Regions from separate parts of the Halomonas tibetensis genome, predicted to be linked through region 1. Evidence: predicted binding sites of a transcription regulator. Region 1 holds the regulator's gene; each other region holds the start of a gene.
What was found. Region 1 encodes FNR, which switches genes on or off when oxygen is low (the NO sensors DNR and NnrR bind a similar motif). Its sites were predicted from a motif close to TTGATNTANATCAA; they were not measured.
Positions count from the first base shown of each region.

Region 2: hemN (oxygen-independent coproporphyrinogen III oxidase) is a predicted target of FNR. The motif match lies at 1,415-1,428, and genes of this name have one in related genera.
Region 3: ACFODV_RS12480 (cation-translocating P-type ATPase) is a predicted target of FNR. The motif match lies at 1,738-1,751, and genes of this name have one in related genera.

Region 1 is NZ_JBHRSQ010000007.1:248,105-252,846, reverse strand. Features, by position in the region: gene ccoS (cbb3-type cytochrome oxidase assembly protein CcoS) at 1-106, shown strand, start outside; gene ACFODV_RS03980 (sulfite exporter TauE/SafE family protein) at 106-804, shown strand; gene hemN (oxygen-independent coproporphyrinogen III oxidase) at 965-2,281, shown strand; gene fnr (fumarate/nitrate reduction transcriptional regulator Fnr) at 2,381-3,124, shown strand; gene ttcA (tRNA 2-thiocytidine(32) synthetase TtcA) at 3,128-4,060, opposite strand; gene ACFODV_RS03960 (3'-5' exonuclease) at 4,162-4,742, opposite strand, start outside.
Region 2 is NZ_JBHRSQ010000009.1:233,968-238,709, reverse strand. Features, by position in the region: gene hemN (oxygen-independent coproporphyrinogen III oxidase) at 1-1,320, opposite strand, end outside; gene ACFODV_RS07405 (YbaN family protein) at 1,587-1,985, shown strand; gene ACFODV_RS07400 (Rrf2 family transcriptional regulator) at 2,056-2,535, shown strand; gene ACFODV_RS07395 (c-type cytochrome) at 2,708-3,019, shown strand; gene ACFODV_RS07390 (nitrous oxide reductase accessory protein NosL) at 3,163-3,690, opposite strand; gene ACFODV_RS07385 (ABC transporter permease subunit) at 3,706-4,536, opposite strand; gene ACFODV_RS07380 (ABC transporter ATP-binding protein) at 4,533-4,742, opposite strand, start outside.
Region 3 is NZ_JBHRSQ010000016.1:62,594-67,335, reverse strand. Features, by position in the region: gene ACFODV_RS12495 (DUF938 domain-containing protein) at 1-52, opposite strand, end outside; gene rluF (23S rRNA pseudouridine(2604) synthase RluF) at 86-1,108, opposite strand; gene ACFODV_RS12485 (DUF6482 family protein) at 1,358-1,717, shown strand; gene ACFODV_RS12480 (cation-translocating P-type ATPase) at 1,819-4,587, shown strand; gene ACFODV_RS12475 (Na+/H+ antiporter subunit E) at 4,587-4,742, shown strand, end outside.

The DNA of each region.
Region 1 (4,742 bases):
CTTCGACGAGGACGAGAACGACCTGCCCGCCGACGAGCGCCAGCGCCGCCGCGACGCACGCGAGCGTGCCAAGGCGCAGCGTTCTGACCCCGATGAGCCCGGCTGATGGATCCCACCGGGCTTGGCCTGCCGCCGCTGCTGGCGGCCTTCGTGTTCGGCTTGCTCGGCGGCGCCCACTGCATCGGCATGTGCGGCGGCATCATGAGCGCACTGACCTTTGCGGTGCCCCCCAGCATGCGCTCACCCTCACGCCTGACTGGCCTGCTGCTGGGTTACAACCTGGGACGCATCGTCAGCTACATGCTGGCAGGTGCCCTGGTGGCCGCACTCGGCACCCTGCTCACTCTTACCCCCGGCATGCGGACTGCCCTGCAGGGCTTCGCCGCGCTGATGCTGATCCTGATGGCGCTCTACATCGCCGACTGGTGGAAAGGGCTGCTCAGGGTCGAGGCGGTCGGTAAACGCCTGTGGCGGCACCTGGAGCCGGTGGGTCGGAAGCTGATGCCCGTGGTGAGGATCCCTCAGGCGATCGCGCTGGGAGCCGTGTGGGGCTGGCTGCCCTGCGGGCTGGTCTACTCGATGCTGGCCTGGAGTCTGGCCAGCGCCGACCCGCTCAGGGGGGCGGCGCTGATGGGTGCCTTTGGCCTCGGCACCCTGCCGGCACTGCTCGCCACAGGGCTAGCAGCCCGCCAACTGGGCGGACTGATCCGCCATCCCGCCACACGCACACTGGCGGCAATGTCGATCATCGCTTTCGCCCTGTGGCAGCTGTGGCTGATGCTCCCTACTCAGAGCCAGGGGTAATTCGAGACTATTCCACGCCAGATTGACACAGCTCAACGTCATACACGCCAAGCCGCCCTAGCATGTGATTACATCCACAGCCGGGAGCAGCGTCATGCCCGTGCAGGCGAAACGCAATAATCGCGCCGGGCTATCATCGGCTGCCGGAAGCAGGTCCTCGATGCCGTTCCATAACCACGACGGATCTCACTACCTCACCTCTCCCGATCGCCTCACCTCGGGGTATGGTCCGGCTGCATTAACACGGGCGCTGACCGAGCATCCCGCCGGGGCACCGCTGGCGATTCACGTTCACCTGCCCTTCTGCCGGCAGGCCTGTCGTTTTTGTGCCTCCCTGAGGGTACCTTCTCGGGACAACCGTCAGGCGGAACCTTACCTGACACGCCTAGACCGTGAAATGGTGCTGATCAGCCGCCTGCTGAATGCCCATCCTCCCGTACAGCGCCTGCATTGGGGGGGTGGCGCACCCGCCTTCCTGTCACTGAACCAGATGGGCGACCTCTTCGACCGTCTCGATGCTCGCTTCGGGCTCTCCAACGCCCGTGAGCGCGATTTCAGCATCGAGATTGACCCCCGCGAAGCCAATGTCTTCACCCTGCGCCACCTTCAGGCATTGGGCTTCAACCGCCTGAGCTTGGGTGTTCAGGAGCTTGACCCGCGGGTGCAAAAGGCGATTAACCGGATTCAGCCTCGAGTACTGACCGAGTCGCTGGTGGACGAGGCCGAGCGCCTTGGTTTCCACTCGCTCAACCTGGACCTGATCGTGGGCCTGCCGCTGCAGACGCCCGAGGGTTTCGGCGAGACGCTGGATCAGGTGATCGCCATGGCGCCGGCACGCATTACCCTGCGCCGCTACGCCCACCTGCCTCGGCGCTACCGACCCCAGCGCGAAATCCACACAAAGGATCTGCCCGAAGCGGCGGCCCAGCTGGCGATCATGAGAGAGGCACGCGACCGACTCGCCGCTGCCGGCTATGTGCCTCTCGGGCTCGGTCAGTTTGCCCGCGCGGATGACAGCCTGGCGCTGGCCCTGGAAGAGGGCCGCCTGGCGCGGGACCTGCAGGGCTACACCCCCTACCCTCCAGTTGATCAGATCGGTCTCGGCGTCGCCGCCATCAGTCGGGTCGGCGACACCATTACCCGCAACGCCATGACCCTGACCGACTATGAAACTGCGCTGGACGCAAGCAGATTGCCCGCGGAGGTCGGCCACCGACTGGACGCCACCCAGCGCATGCGACGCGACGCCATAGAATCGCTCGCCTGCCGGCATGAGCTGGACCTCACCGCGCTGTCGAAGGCCCACGGGCGCGACGCCGCCGAGGCCATGGCCCATGCCCTGCAGCGCCTGACCCCGCTCTGCCAGGCGGGGCTGCTGGAGCGCCGCGGCGAGTGCCTGAGGGTGACACCCGAGGGAGTCTGTTCCCTGGCCCGCCTCCTCGACGTCTTCGCCTCCCGGGCCTCACCGATGTCGTGAGCCGTCGGTCTTACTGACCTACCTCCTTGGAGGTGGTTTGCCCTGCCCGTAGAATCCTCCATACTGTCCGCCATGATCACGATCAAGGAGAAGGCGGCCATGCCTGATAGCCTGACCGGACGGCGGCGCTCCGTGCTGCATGAAACTCGCTGCCAGACCTGCAGTCTGAGCTCGCTGTGCCTGCCACTGGCACTCGAAATTCAGGACATGGATCAGTTCGACGCCATCATTCGTCGGCGCGCACCTCTCAAGAAGGGCGAGACTCTCTTTCGCCAGGACAGCCCGTTCACCAGCGTCTATGCGGTACGTTCGGGCAGCCTTAAACAAGTGACCACCGAGGGTAGCGGCGACGACCAGCTCACCAACTTCTATCTGCCCAGCGAGCTGGCGGGCCTGGACGGCATCGACGAGGACCACTACCCCGGAACAGTGATAGCGCTGGAAACCACCACCGTCTGCGAGATTCCCTTCGACCGGCTGGATCAGCTATCGGAGTCTCTGCCCGAGCTACGCGGCCAGCTCTACAAGAGCATGAGCAAGGAGTTGCGCGCAGACCGCCGCATGATGCGCCTGCTGTCACGCAAGACCGCCGACCAGCGACTCGCCAGCTTCTTCGCGGGACTTTCCGACCGTTTTCGCCGACGCGGTTACTCCCCCTACAGCTTCCGCCTCTCCATGTCGCGGGCCGACATCGGCAACTATCTGGGACTGGCCGTGGAGACCGTCAGTCGAATTCTCGGTCGGTTCCAGAGCCAGGGCCTAGTTGAGGTCTCTGGCCGCGAAGTACACATCCTCGATCTGGAATCCCTTATTCTGGTTGCCGAGGAAGAAGGGGCAAAATAGCGCTTACGACTCGTTGAGGAGATCGATCCTGCTGGCCAACACTCGCGCCTGCTTCTCTTCCAGCCCGGCGAAGTCGAACAGCTCGCGGTCGGCAAGCTGCGACGGGGCCACATTGGTTACCGCCTTGAACATGCTCTCCAGACGGCCGGGGTGTTTACCTTCCCAATCGGCGAGCATTTCCTTGACCACCTGACGTTGAAGGTTGGGCTGGGAGCCGCAAAGATTGCAGGGAATGATTGGAAATTCCATCAGCCGCGCATACTCGGCGATATCGGCCTCCCGGCAATAGGCCAGCGGGCGGATCAGAATGTTCTTGCCATCGTCGGCAAGCAGCTTGGGTGGCATAGCCTTGAGGCTGCCAGCGAAAAACAGATTGAGGAACAGCGTCTCGAGGATATCTTCGCGATGGTGACCCAGGGCAACCTTGGTGGCGCCGATCTCTTCCGCAAAACCATATAGAGAGCCGCGTCGCAGCCTCGAGCAGAGTGCGCAGGTGGTCCTGCCCTCTGGAGTCTTCTCCTTGACCACCGAGTAGGTATCACGCTCGAGGATGCGATACTCGACGCCGATGGACGCCAGGTACTCCGGTAACACGTGCTCGGGAAAACCCGGCTGCTTCTGGTCGAGGTTAACCGCCACCAGCGAGAAATCGATCGGGGCGTTGCGCTGCAGGCTGCGCAGGATCGACAGCATCGTATAGCTGTCCTTGCCACCGGACAGGCACACCATCACGCGATCGCCCTCATGGATCATCCCGTAGTCGATGATCGCATTGCCCGTCTGGCGCCGAAGGCGCTTCTTCAGCTTGTCAAACTCACGCTTGCCGCGGACATCGAGTGCATCAAGAGTCGGCGAAGGAGCTTCCTGAAACGTGTGGGCGGCCGCAGAGGCGGTCTTCTGACGATCACGGGGATCGAATATCGAGGCGTCGTGCATGGTCGGTAAGCGCTGCCAGTGCGAGCAAAAATAACGGGGGGCCTATCCTACCATCGCCGACGCCATCAGGCGACGCCGCCCTACCCTTCAAGAATAGCGATTCAGGAATAGCGACCCAGGGCGCTGGACTGGTGTTCAAGGCGCAGAAAGATCAGGGCCGTGGTCACCGCATCCCCCAGGGCGGTGTGACGCCCCATCAGCGGCACGTCCAGCAGTTCGGCCACCTTTTCGAAGCGCGGCGCGGCTTCCACCTCCGGATGGCGGCGGCGCAGGCGCCTCAAGTAGCTTTGAGCCACGTCGATGGTGGCGTTGGGCAGGTCGAAGCCGAAGCGCGGCCGCAGCTCGCGATTGAGAATCGCCAGATCAAAACCCAGGTGCCAGCCCAGCAGGGGACGGTTGCCGACGAAATCAAGCAGGCGCTCCAGGGCATCCTCAACGGCCAGGCCGCCGCTTAGATCCATACCTTGCAGACCCTGGCTGCGAACCAATTCGGCAGAAGGGCTCGCGGAGCACGTCAGGCGCAGGTCCAGGGATTCGCTAGTCAGCACCCGCTCCCCACGCACCTTGACGGCAGCAATAGAGGCCAACTGAGGGCTGCGGCTACCTACCCCGATGACCCGGATATCGATGACCACCATCTCGTCACCCGTGTAAGGATGAAAGAGCCAGGCGTAGTCACCGT
Region 2 (4,742 bases), on a different contig from region 1:
GCGCATCATCAGCCGACCGCGTGGCAGCACCTCGATTTCGCCCTCACGGATCACCAGCAGGCCGTCTGCGGCCATCTCCTCGAGCTCCTCGAGGACTTCGGCGAAGGTGTCGCGAAAAACGATACCGTGAGCGGCCTCGATAGTGGCGAAGTCGATATGGTTGTGGCACATCAAGGCGTTGATGACGTCGCGGCGCAGGCGATCGTCGTCGCTGAGCCGATAGCCGCGGAATACCGGAAGCTGGCCCTGTTCCAGACGATGCTGGTACTGAGCGGTCTCTTTGACGTTCTGGCTGTAGGTGTCGCCGACCTTGCCGATAGAGGTAATGCCCAGGCCGATCAAATCGCAGTCGGCGTGGGTGGAATAGCCCTGGAAATTGCGCTGCAGGGTGCCGTTCTCCCGGGCCAGGGCGAGCTCGTCGTCGGGCAGGGCAAAGTGGTCCATGCCGATATAGACGTATCCCGCCTCGGTGAGGCGCCGAATGGTCAGCTCGAGCAGCTCCAGCTTGCGCTCCGGCGGCGGCATGTCCTCGGGGCGGATCAACCGCTGAGCCTTGAACAGCTCCGGCAGGTGAGCGTAACTGTAGGTGGCGATGCGGTCCGGCGCCAGATCGATGATCTTGGAGAGGGTAGTGTCGAAGCTGGCCACGGTCTGCAGCGGCAGGCCGTAGATCAGGTCGACGCTCACCGACTGGAAGCCGGCATCCCGGGACGCCTGGACCAGCTCCACCACCTGCTCCTCGCTCTGAAGGCGGTTGACCGCCTTCTGCACCTCGCGGTCGAAGTCCTGCACGCCGAAACTGAGCCGGTTGAACCCCAGGGCGTGAAGCTCGTGGATCTGCTCCGGGGTTACGGTCCGCGGGTCCACCTCCAGGGAGAATTCGCGCTCGGCGGCCTGGGCGAAGTGGAAGGCCTCGTCCAGCGAAGCCATCAACTCGCCGAGCTGGGCGTTGCTCAGGTAGGTGGGCGTCCCGCCGCCCAGGTGCAGCTGGGTCATGCGCCGCGATTCGTCGAACAGCGCCCCCTGTACGCGGATCTCCTGCTTGAGCCACTCCAGATACTCGGCGGCCCGCGCCGTATTGTGGGTGATGATCTTGTTGCAGGCGCAGTAGTAGCAGAGGCTCTCGCAAAAGGGGATATGCACGTAGACCGACAGCGGCTTGGGCGTCTTGGCCCGGTTGCTGCGCTCGGCCGCGGCGCGGTAGTCATCCTCGGCGAAGGCCGCGTGGAACTGGGGCGCCGTGGGATAGGAGGTATAGCGCGGCCCGGGTCGGTCGTACTTCTCTACCAGGGGGCGATCGAACAGCAGGTCGTCTTGCATCGTGAAACAGCCTCTTGAACCGGATGGCGGCGCCGCCGCATGGGGCAGAGTATGCCATTCAGGGCCCGGCGCGTCGGTACCCTTCTCGAGGTAGCTGACCCAGATCAAGCCACTGGGTCACCACGCGTGGATCAGCCGACGGGCGAGAGATGATGACGTGGAGAAGAGCGTCATGCGGCGGCACCTCGGCATTCTCTTTGCACAAGCTTATAACATGTATATAAAATACCACTTAATATCTAGGCCGCCACTCTACGAGGTCTGCCATGAAACATCTGGTCACACGCCTTGCCTGGAGCGGCCTGGCCTACGGCTGTGTCGGCCTGGGTACGGCCGGCCTGGTGGTGCCGCTGCTGCCCACCACGCCCTTCCTGCTGGTAGCGGCCTGGGCGGCGCCCAAGGGCTCGCCGCGACTGGCCCGCTGGCTACATGAACACCCGCGACTGGGGCCGACCCTGCACGCCTGGCGAGAACAGCGGGCGGTGCCGCGTCGAGCCAAGCAACTGGCACTGGTGTTGCTGGTGGCCAGTTGGCTGCTGCTGTGGCTAAGCGGTACAGCGCCGCTCGTGCTGTTCCTGACCGGCGCCCTGTTTATTGGCGTGGCGGCCTTCCTGCTGACGCGACCCGATGCCGCAGGGGACGGCAGCCCGACCAAGGCGAGGTAAAGTGATATAATAAAAGCTTGTTACTATATGAAGTTTGATCAATATCAAGCCAAGAGGCACTAGCCCTCGTATGCACCTGACCCGCTTTACCGACTACTCCCTGCGCGTGCTTATCTATCTGGCAGTGAAAGGAGAGGAGCGCTCCACGATTCAGGAGATCGCCTCCAGCTTCGACGTCTCCCGCAACCACCTGATGAAGGTGGTTCAAGACCTGAGCCACAAGGGCTACATTACCGCGTTCCGCGGCAAGAACGGCGGCCTGCTGCTCAAGAAGCCACCCGAGACTATTCGCCTGGGCAAGCTGGTGCGTGACGCCGAGCATGATCTGCAGCTGGTCGAGTGCTTCGGCGAGGATAACGAGTGCAGGATCACCCCGGCCTGCCGGCTCAAGCCGATCCTGGCCGAGGCGCTGCGCGCCTTCTTGGCCGTGCTCGACAAGTACACCCTGGCCGACATGCTGGGACCGCAGGAAGCGCAGCTGGTCCAGCTGCTCAGGATCGAGCCGTTGACCCGCAGCAAGACCGATACCGCTTCGCCACTGGCCCCCTGACGCCGTCCGGCTTGCACTACCGGGCGCGGTCGGCGATGCTTGAAGATGAATTTCGCCATGACATGGGTCATGGCCTCTCATGGTCGCCTGCGCCATCATGGGACCAGACATCGGAGGCATCGGCGCCATCCGATTTTTTTAACGCCAAAAGATGCATTCTGGAGACATGTTAATGAAGCGACTGGCCATCCTGACCCTGACCGGCACCGCCGCCCTGGCCCTCTCGGCCGCCGTCCAGGCCGAGCCCGACGGTGAAGCCATCTACAATCAGGCCTGCATGGCCTGCCATATGACCGGTGCCGCCGGCGCGCCCATCAAGGGCGACGAGGCGGCCTGGGCGCCGCGTCTTGAGCAGGGCATGGAGACCCTCTATGACCACTCCATCAACGGCTTCCAGGCCATGCCCCCCAAGGGCGGCGCGTTACAGCTCAGCGATGAGGAGGTGAAGGCCGCAGTGGACTTCATGCTCGAACCGCTGCTCTGAGAGCTCGTATCCGCGGCAAGCCTCCTCTCACCGGCGTGAACGATCGCCGGAAATGATATCGCCCCGGCAGCCTGGCTGCCGGGGCGATGTATTGTTAGGGAGGCAACTCTCTCCGGGCGACTCGTCTTCGGAACGGCCCCGAGCTACATGGTTCGCTTGATATGCGCCCGAGCCAGGTCGTTGAGCACCTGGACGTCGATCTGCTCATAGCTGAGCAACCGACCTTCGTGCTCTGCCATGAAGGCTTGGGCTGCCTCCTCGCTGCCAAACGAGGCCAGGGTTGGCCCCATAGCGCCCATCAGCGGCTGCTCGGTCACATAGACCGCCACCTGGGCGGGGATAAAGGCGTCATCCGAGGGGCGCTCCCAGCCGGTGGCACCCATGTCGTGGACATAGGCCTGGCGCAGCTGGGGCACCGAGTCGGGCTGCAGCAGCCACACGAACATGTCCGACGTCGAGCAGAAGGTCAGGAGCCGCCCGTCGCGTAGGCAGGCCTGGGCCTTGGGTCCCGGAAATCCGGCGATGAACATCCCGCACACGGCGCACTCGTCGTCGTCGCGAAAGGGACGCGTCTCGCACGCCGCGACCTCCTTCTCCTCGCCGCCGCAGCCAGCCAGCCCTGCCAGGGTCACGCCGCCCAGCACGATGATGAATTTCCTGCGTGTCAGCATTCGTCGGTTTCCTTGTCAGATTTCACGGCGGCGGAAGATCCACAGCGCCAGGCCCAGCGGTGCCGCCACCCAGGCCAGCAGCGAGCCGATCAGCAGCGCCGGGTGGAAGGCCGCATCGGCGCCGATGGAAGCCAGCCCCGCCTGGGTCCGCGCCGCCTCGAAGAAGGTCAGGTTGACGATGCGGAAGATGTCGGTGGGGTTGAGCAGCAGCAGATAGTGGAAGAGCCCCTCGCTGACCTGACCACCGGTGCCCACCAGCACCCCCAGCAGCGCCAGGTCATAGACGATGACGAAGAAGAACCAGACCACCAGGGCGATACCCGCCGCACGAGACTTCTCCGCCACGCTGACGCTGATCAGGTACGCGAAGCCGATGAAGGCCCAGCCAAGCAGCATCGCCGAGAGGATGAACAGCGCCAGGGCCGCCACCAGCTCACCGAGCTGCTCCACGCTGCCGAAGGCGGCGATAACTGCCCCGGCCACGCCGAAGCCCACCAGGGTGGAGACGCCGAGGATCGCCGCATGGCCCAGGAACTTTCCGGCCAGGATCTCGACCCGGCTCATGGGATAGGTGAGCAGCAGCAGCAGAGTGCCCTGCTCGTCCTCGCCGACGATGCTGTCGTAGGCCAGCATCAGCGCGATCAACGGAATCAGGAACACCGCCAGACTCGAGAGGCTGACGATAGTGGTCGAGACCCGGGTGAAGCCCACCTGGCCGGAGGCCGCGGCACCGAAGTAAGCCAGGCCAATGGCCAGCAGGCCAAACACCAGGGTGATCGCCAGCACCCAGCGGTTGCGAAGGCCGTCGCGGAACTCCTTGCCGGCCACGATGAACACGTTTCTCATGCGCTGACTCCCTGCTGAGCATCATGGACCGCCGCCGAGGCCGGCTCGGCCTCTACCCGGTCGCGAAGGGTGCCGTCAAAGTGGGCGTAGAGCGACTCCAGGGTCGGCGGCTCCAGCTCCAGATCGACCACTTCGGGGTCTGCCGCGAGCTCGCGCAGTACCGCCATCTTGGCGCGTACCGGCAACGTGAGCTCGATGCGGCCATC
Region 3 (4,742 bases), on a different contig from region 1:
TCGGCTGGCGGTTTCGGGCCGCGGCTGGGCTCTGCAGGCGAGAATCGGTCATGGTACTCCTCATGGGCATTGCCACGGCGGCAGGCTATTTCCTGCCCCGGGGCTTGCCGGGAGGACCGCCGGATTTCGCGCGCCCCCCCGAGGGTCGCCCGCCCTTGGCCGGCTTGCCAGCCGCCATGTTCTTGTCTGCCATCTTGCGCTTCGCGGACTTGCCGCTGGCCGTTTTACCACCGGCTGGTTTGCCGCCTGCAGGGGGGCTGCTTTCGCCACGGCGAGGAGGTTTTCGCTGCTGGTTCCCCGTCTTTCCGGCTACCGCTTTCTTTGGCCCCGCCTTGCCGCCCTTGTGCCGGGCCTTGCGACGGCCAGGCGCCCGGGTCTCGGAAGCGGAGTGCTCGGTCATGGCGAGAATGGTCGACACTTCAACCGGCGTCAGGTCCCGCCAGTCACCCGTCGCCAACCCCTTGAGCGACACATTCATGATGCGGATCCGCTCGAGTTTCACCACCTCGTAGCCGAACACCTCGCACATGCGACGAATCTGGCGGTTCAGCCCCTGAACCAGGGTGATATTGAAGACGAACCGGGACTCCATGACCACCGGGCACTTCCGGGTGACCTCGCCGAGGATCGGCACGCCCCCGCCCATGCCGGCGATAAACTCATCGGTGATCGGCTTGTTGACGGTGACCCGATACTCCTTCTCATGCTGGTTGCTCGCCCGCAGAATGCGGTTGACCAGGTCGCCGTTGTTGGTCAGGAAGATCAGCCCCTGGGAATCCTTGTCCAGCCGGCCGATGGGAAAGATGCGTGCACCGTGCCCGACGAAGTCGACGATGTTGGCCTTCTCGGTGGGCTCGGTGGTACTGACAATGCCCACCGGCTTGTTGAGGGCAATAAACACCAGATCCTCTTCATCCAGTGCCAACGGCTCGACGACCTGGCCGTTGACCTTGACCACGCTGCCCGCGAAGACCTGGTCACCCGGCGTGGCGCGCCTGCCATCGATTCGGACGTTTCCCTGCTCGATATAGCGGTCGGCTTCTCGTCTCGAGCACATGCCACTCTCGCTGATGTACTTGTTGATTCGCTTCGAGAGGGTCTGGGCCATGGGACGCGTCCGAGAGAGGGTGATAAGGAGCCGAAATGGCACGGTGCAATGCCGCACAGTGAATGCCGGGCAGTGTAAGGGCTGACACCTCAGGCGGCCAACCGTAGCGGATCACGGGTATCTCGCGGCGCGGCTCCTCTTGAGCTTGCGACCGCTGTGGCAGATGCCCGCATCAGCCAGTTACGGCATGACAATCTCTGTACAGGTAGCGATAGAATGACAGCTCATGTCCAACATCGGATGGTACCCATGATGCCTCTCAACGCCCCCGCCCTGCCCGACCAAGTGACCCTGGAAGCGCTTGCCAAACGTCTCGATCCGGCCTCACCGCCCGCCGTGGAGGTACAGGGGCTGGACATGGGGTACTACCTGGTGCGGCTGCACCACGCCGGCGGCGACAGCCTGCTGGTGGACGAGCACGGCGAGACACGACGCTTCACCGGCACCCAGTGGGTCAGCCGCGCCCTGGCGCCGCTGGGTCTGACCCATGGCATCCTGACCTGGGCCGACGTGACCGACGAGATGGTCGGCCTCCCCGAGTCGCCCCCCGTCGATACCGCCACGCGGCTAGCCCACGGTACCCGACTCGCGTTCATGACCCCGGGTTGACGGATACGTGCAGACGCTTGTTGCCCTGGATCACTGCACTGCAGCATGCTGTATGGTAAGAACATACCTAGCTCAATGCCAACATGCGCGGGAGACGTAGGATGACAGAGTCCGAACACAGCGAGGCCACTGCCTGGCATGCCCTGTCCGGAGATGACTCACTTGAGCGCCTGGACAGCACCCAGGACGGGCTGGACGACCAGGAGGCCGAACGCCGTCTCAGCGAGCATGGCCCCAACCAGCTCCAGCAGGCCGAGTCGCGCCCCTGGTGGAAACGCCTGCTGGAGCAGTTCAACAATATCTTGATGCTGGTGCTGATCGTCGCTGCCATTGCCAGCCTGGGGCTAGGCCACACCCTCGATGCATCAGCCATCTTGGGCGTGGTGCTGATCATCGCGCTAATCGGTTTCTTCCAGGAGGGCAAGGCCGAACAGGCCCTGGAGAGCATCCGTCAGATGCTATCGCCTCAGGCCAATGTGCTGCGCGGCGGCAAGCGTCAGACCATCCCAGCCGAGGAGTTGGTGCCCGGCGATATCGTGCTGGTGGAGAGCGGTGACCGCATCCCGGCCGACCTGCGCCTGCTGGAAGCCCGGCGCTTTCGAACCGAGGAGGCCTCGCTGACCGGGGAGTCCACGCCGGTGGACAAGTCTACCGAGGCGGTAGCGGATGACGCCGACCTGGGCGACCGCATCAGCATGGCCTACGCCAGCACGATCGTGGTCCAGGGCAATGCCCGAGGCCTGGTGGTGGAAACCGGTGCCCATACCCAGATCGGGCGCATTTCGGAAATGCTGCGCGGCGTCGAACAGTTAAAGACGCCGCTTCTGCGTCAGATCGACCGCGCCGGCCAGGTGCTGGCCTTCTTTATCCTTGCCGCCGCGGCACTCACCGGTGTTTTCGGGGTGCTGGTCCACGAGCAGCCGCTGGTCGACATGTTCATGGCCGCCGTGGGCCTGGCAGTCGCCGCCATTCCCGAAGGCCTGCCCGCCATCGTCACCATCGGCCTGGCGCTGGGCGTACAGACCATGGCGAAAAAGAACGCCATTATTCGTCGCCTGCCCGCGGTAGAGACCCTGGGCTCCATCTCCACCATCTTTTCCGACAAGACTGGCACGCTGACCCGCAACGAGATGACCGCCCAGGCGATCTGGCTACCCCGGGGCGAGGTGCACATCGACGGCATCGGCTTTTCCCCGAAGGGAAGCTTCCACCGCGTCAACGACGGCGATGCCGAGGAGGCAGCACTCGATCTTGACGATGACCACGCCCTGCGCCATTTCCTCAAGGTGGGGGTACTGTGCAATGACGCCGAACTGGCCGAAGAGGAGGGCCGCTGGCGAATCCACGGCGATCCGACAGAGGGCGCCCTGGTCGTGGCCGCCGCCAAGGCCGGGTTGACCACGGAAAAGCTGCGCGGTGACCATTCTCGCCATGACGCCATTCCCTTCGAGTCCGAGCGGAAGTACATGGCCACCCTTCATAAGGTGGACAGCGAGCAGCTTCTTCTGGTGAAGGGCGCACCGGACCGCCTGCTGGAGATGTGCCACCGTGTTCGCGATAACGGTGAGGAGCACGAGCTGGACGTCGAGCTCTGGGAAGAGCGCATCCACGACCTCTCCTCACGGGGCCTGAGGGTGCTCGCGCTGGCAGAGAAACGTGTCAACGACGTCCACGAGCTGACCGACGAACATGCCGAGGAGGAGCTGGTGCTGCTGGGGCTGGTGGGGCTGCTCGACCCGCCCAGGGACGAGGCGATCGAGGCGGTCAAGGACTGCCTGGCCGCCGGTATCCGCCCGGTGATGATCACCGGCGATCATGCGGTCACTGCCTTGGCCATCGCCCGAGAGCTGGGCTTCGCCCACACCGAGCGGGCCATCAGCGGTCGCGAGATCGAGGCGATGTCAGACGAAGAGCTCGAGGACACCATCCTCGATGTCGACGTCTTCGCACGGGCCTCGCCGGAACACAAGTTGCGCCTGGTCAAGGCAATGCAGGCCCAGGGCGGGATCTGCGCCATGACCGGCGACGGCGTCAACGACGGCCCGGCGCTGAAACGTGCCGACGTCGGCGTGGCCATGGGAATCCAGGGCACCGAGGCCGCCAAGGAGGCCGCCGAGATGGTGCTGGCCGATGACAACTTCGCCACCATCGTCGGCGCCATTCGCGAGGGTCGCAAGGTCTACGACAACATCCGCAAGACCATCACCTTTATCCTGCCCACCAACGGCGGCCAGGGCCTGGCCATCATGCTTGCCGTACTGGCCGGCACCAACCTGCCGGTCACGCCGCTGCAGGCGCTATGGGTCAACATGGTGGTGGCGGTAACGCTGGGCCTGGCGCTGGCCTTCGAGGACGCCGAGCCCGACATCATGACCCGCCAGCCCCGCGACCCTGACGCCTCGCTACTCGACCTCTTCCTGCTGTGGCGGGTGGTATTTGTCTCGATTCTGCTGCTGCTCGGGGTATTCGGCATGTTGATCTGGCTGCAGGCTCAGGGAGGCAGCATCGAGCTGGCCCGGACCGGTGCGGTCAACATGCTGGTGATGGGCAGCGCCGCCTACCTGATCAACAGCCGCTACCTGCTGCGCAGCACCCTCTCCATGGCAGGCCTGTTCGGCAGCCGCCCGGTATGGGCTTCCATCGGCATCATCGTGGTCCTGCAACTGGGCTGGACCTACCTGCCCTTCATGCAGGTAATCTTCGGCAGCGAGGGCCTGGCACCAAGCCACTGGGGCGTGATCCTGGCCGGCAGTCTGGCCATCTATCTGATCGTCGAGGTCGAGAAACGCGTGCTCAGTGCCCGCGGTGTCAAGAGCCATCCTACCGCCCACCAGGGCGGCCAGGAGCGCACGGAGCAGAAGCCCTCCTGATGGTGGCCCGCCTCGCCAGGCGCCTCGTCCTGCTGACCCTGCTCTGGTGGGTAGTCAGCGGTGGCGGGGGCGCCTGGACCTGGGGGCTGCCCGTGATTCTGGTGACCGCCCTGGCGATGCCGAACAGCAGGGCCGTGCGGCTGAGACCGCTGGCG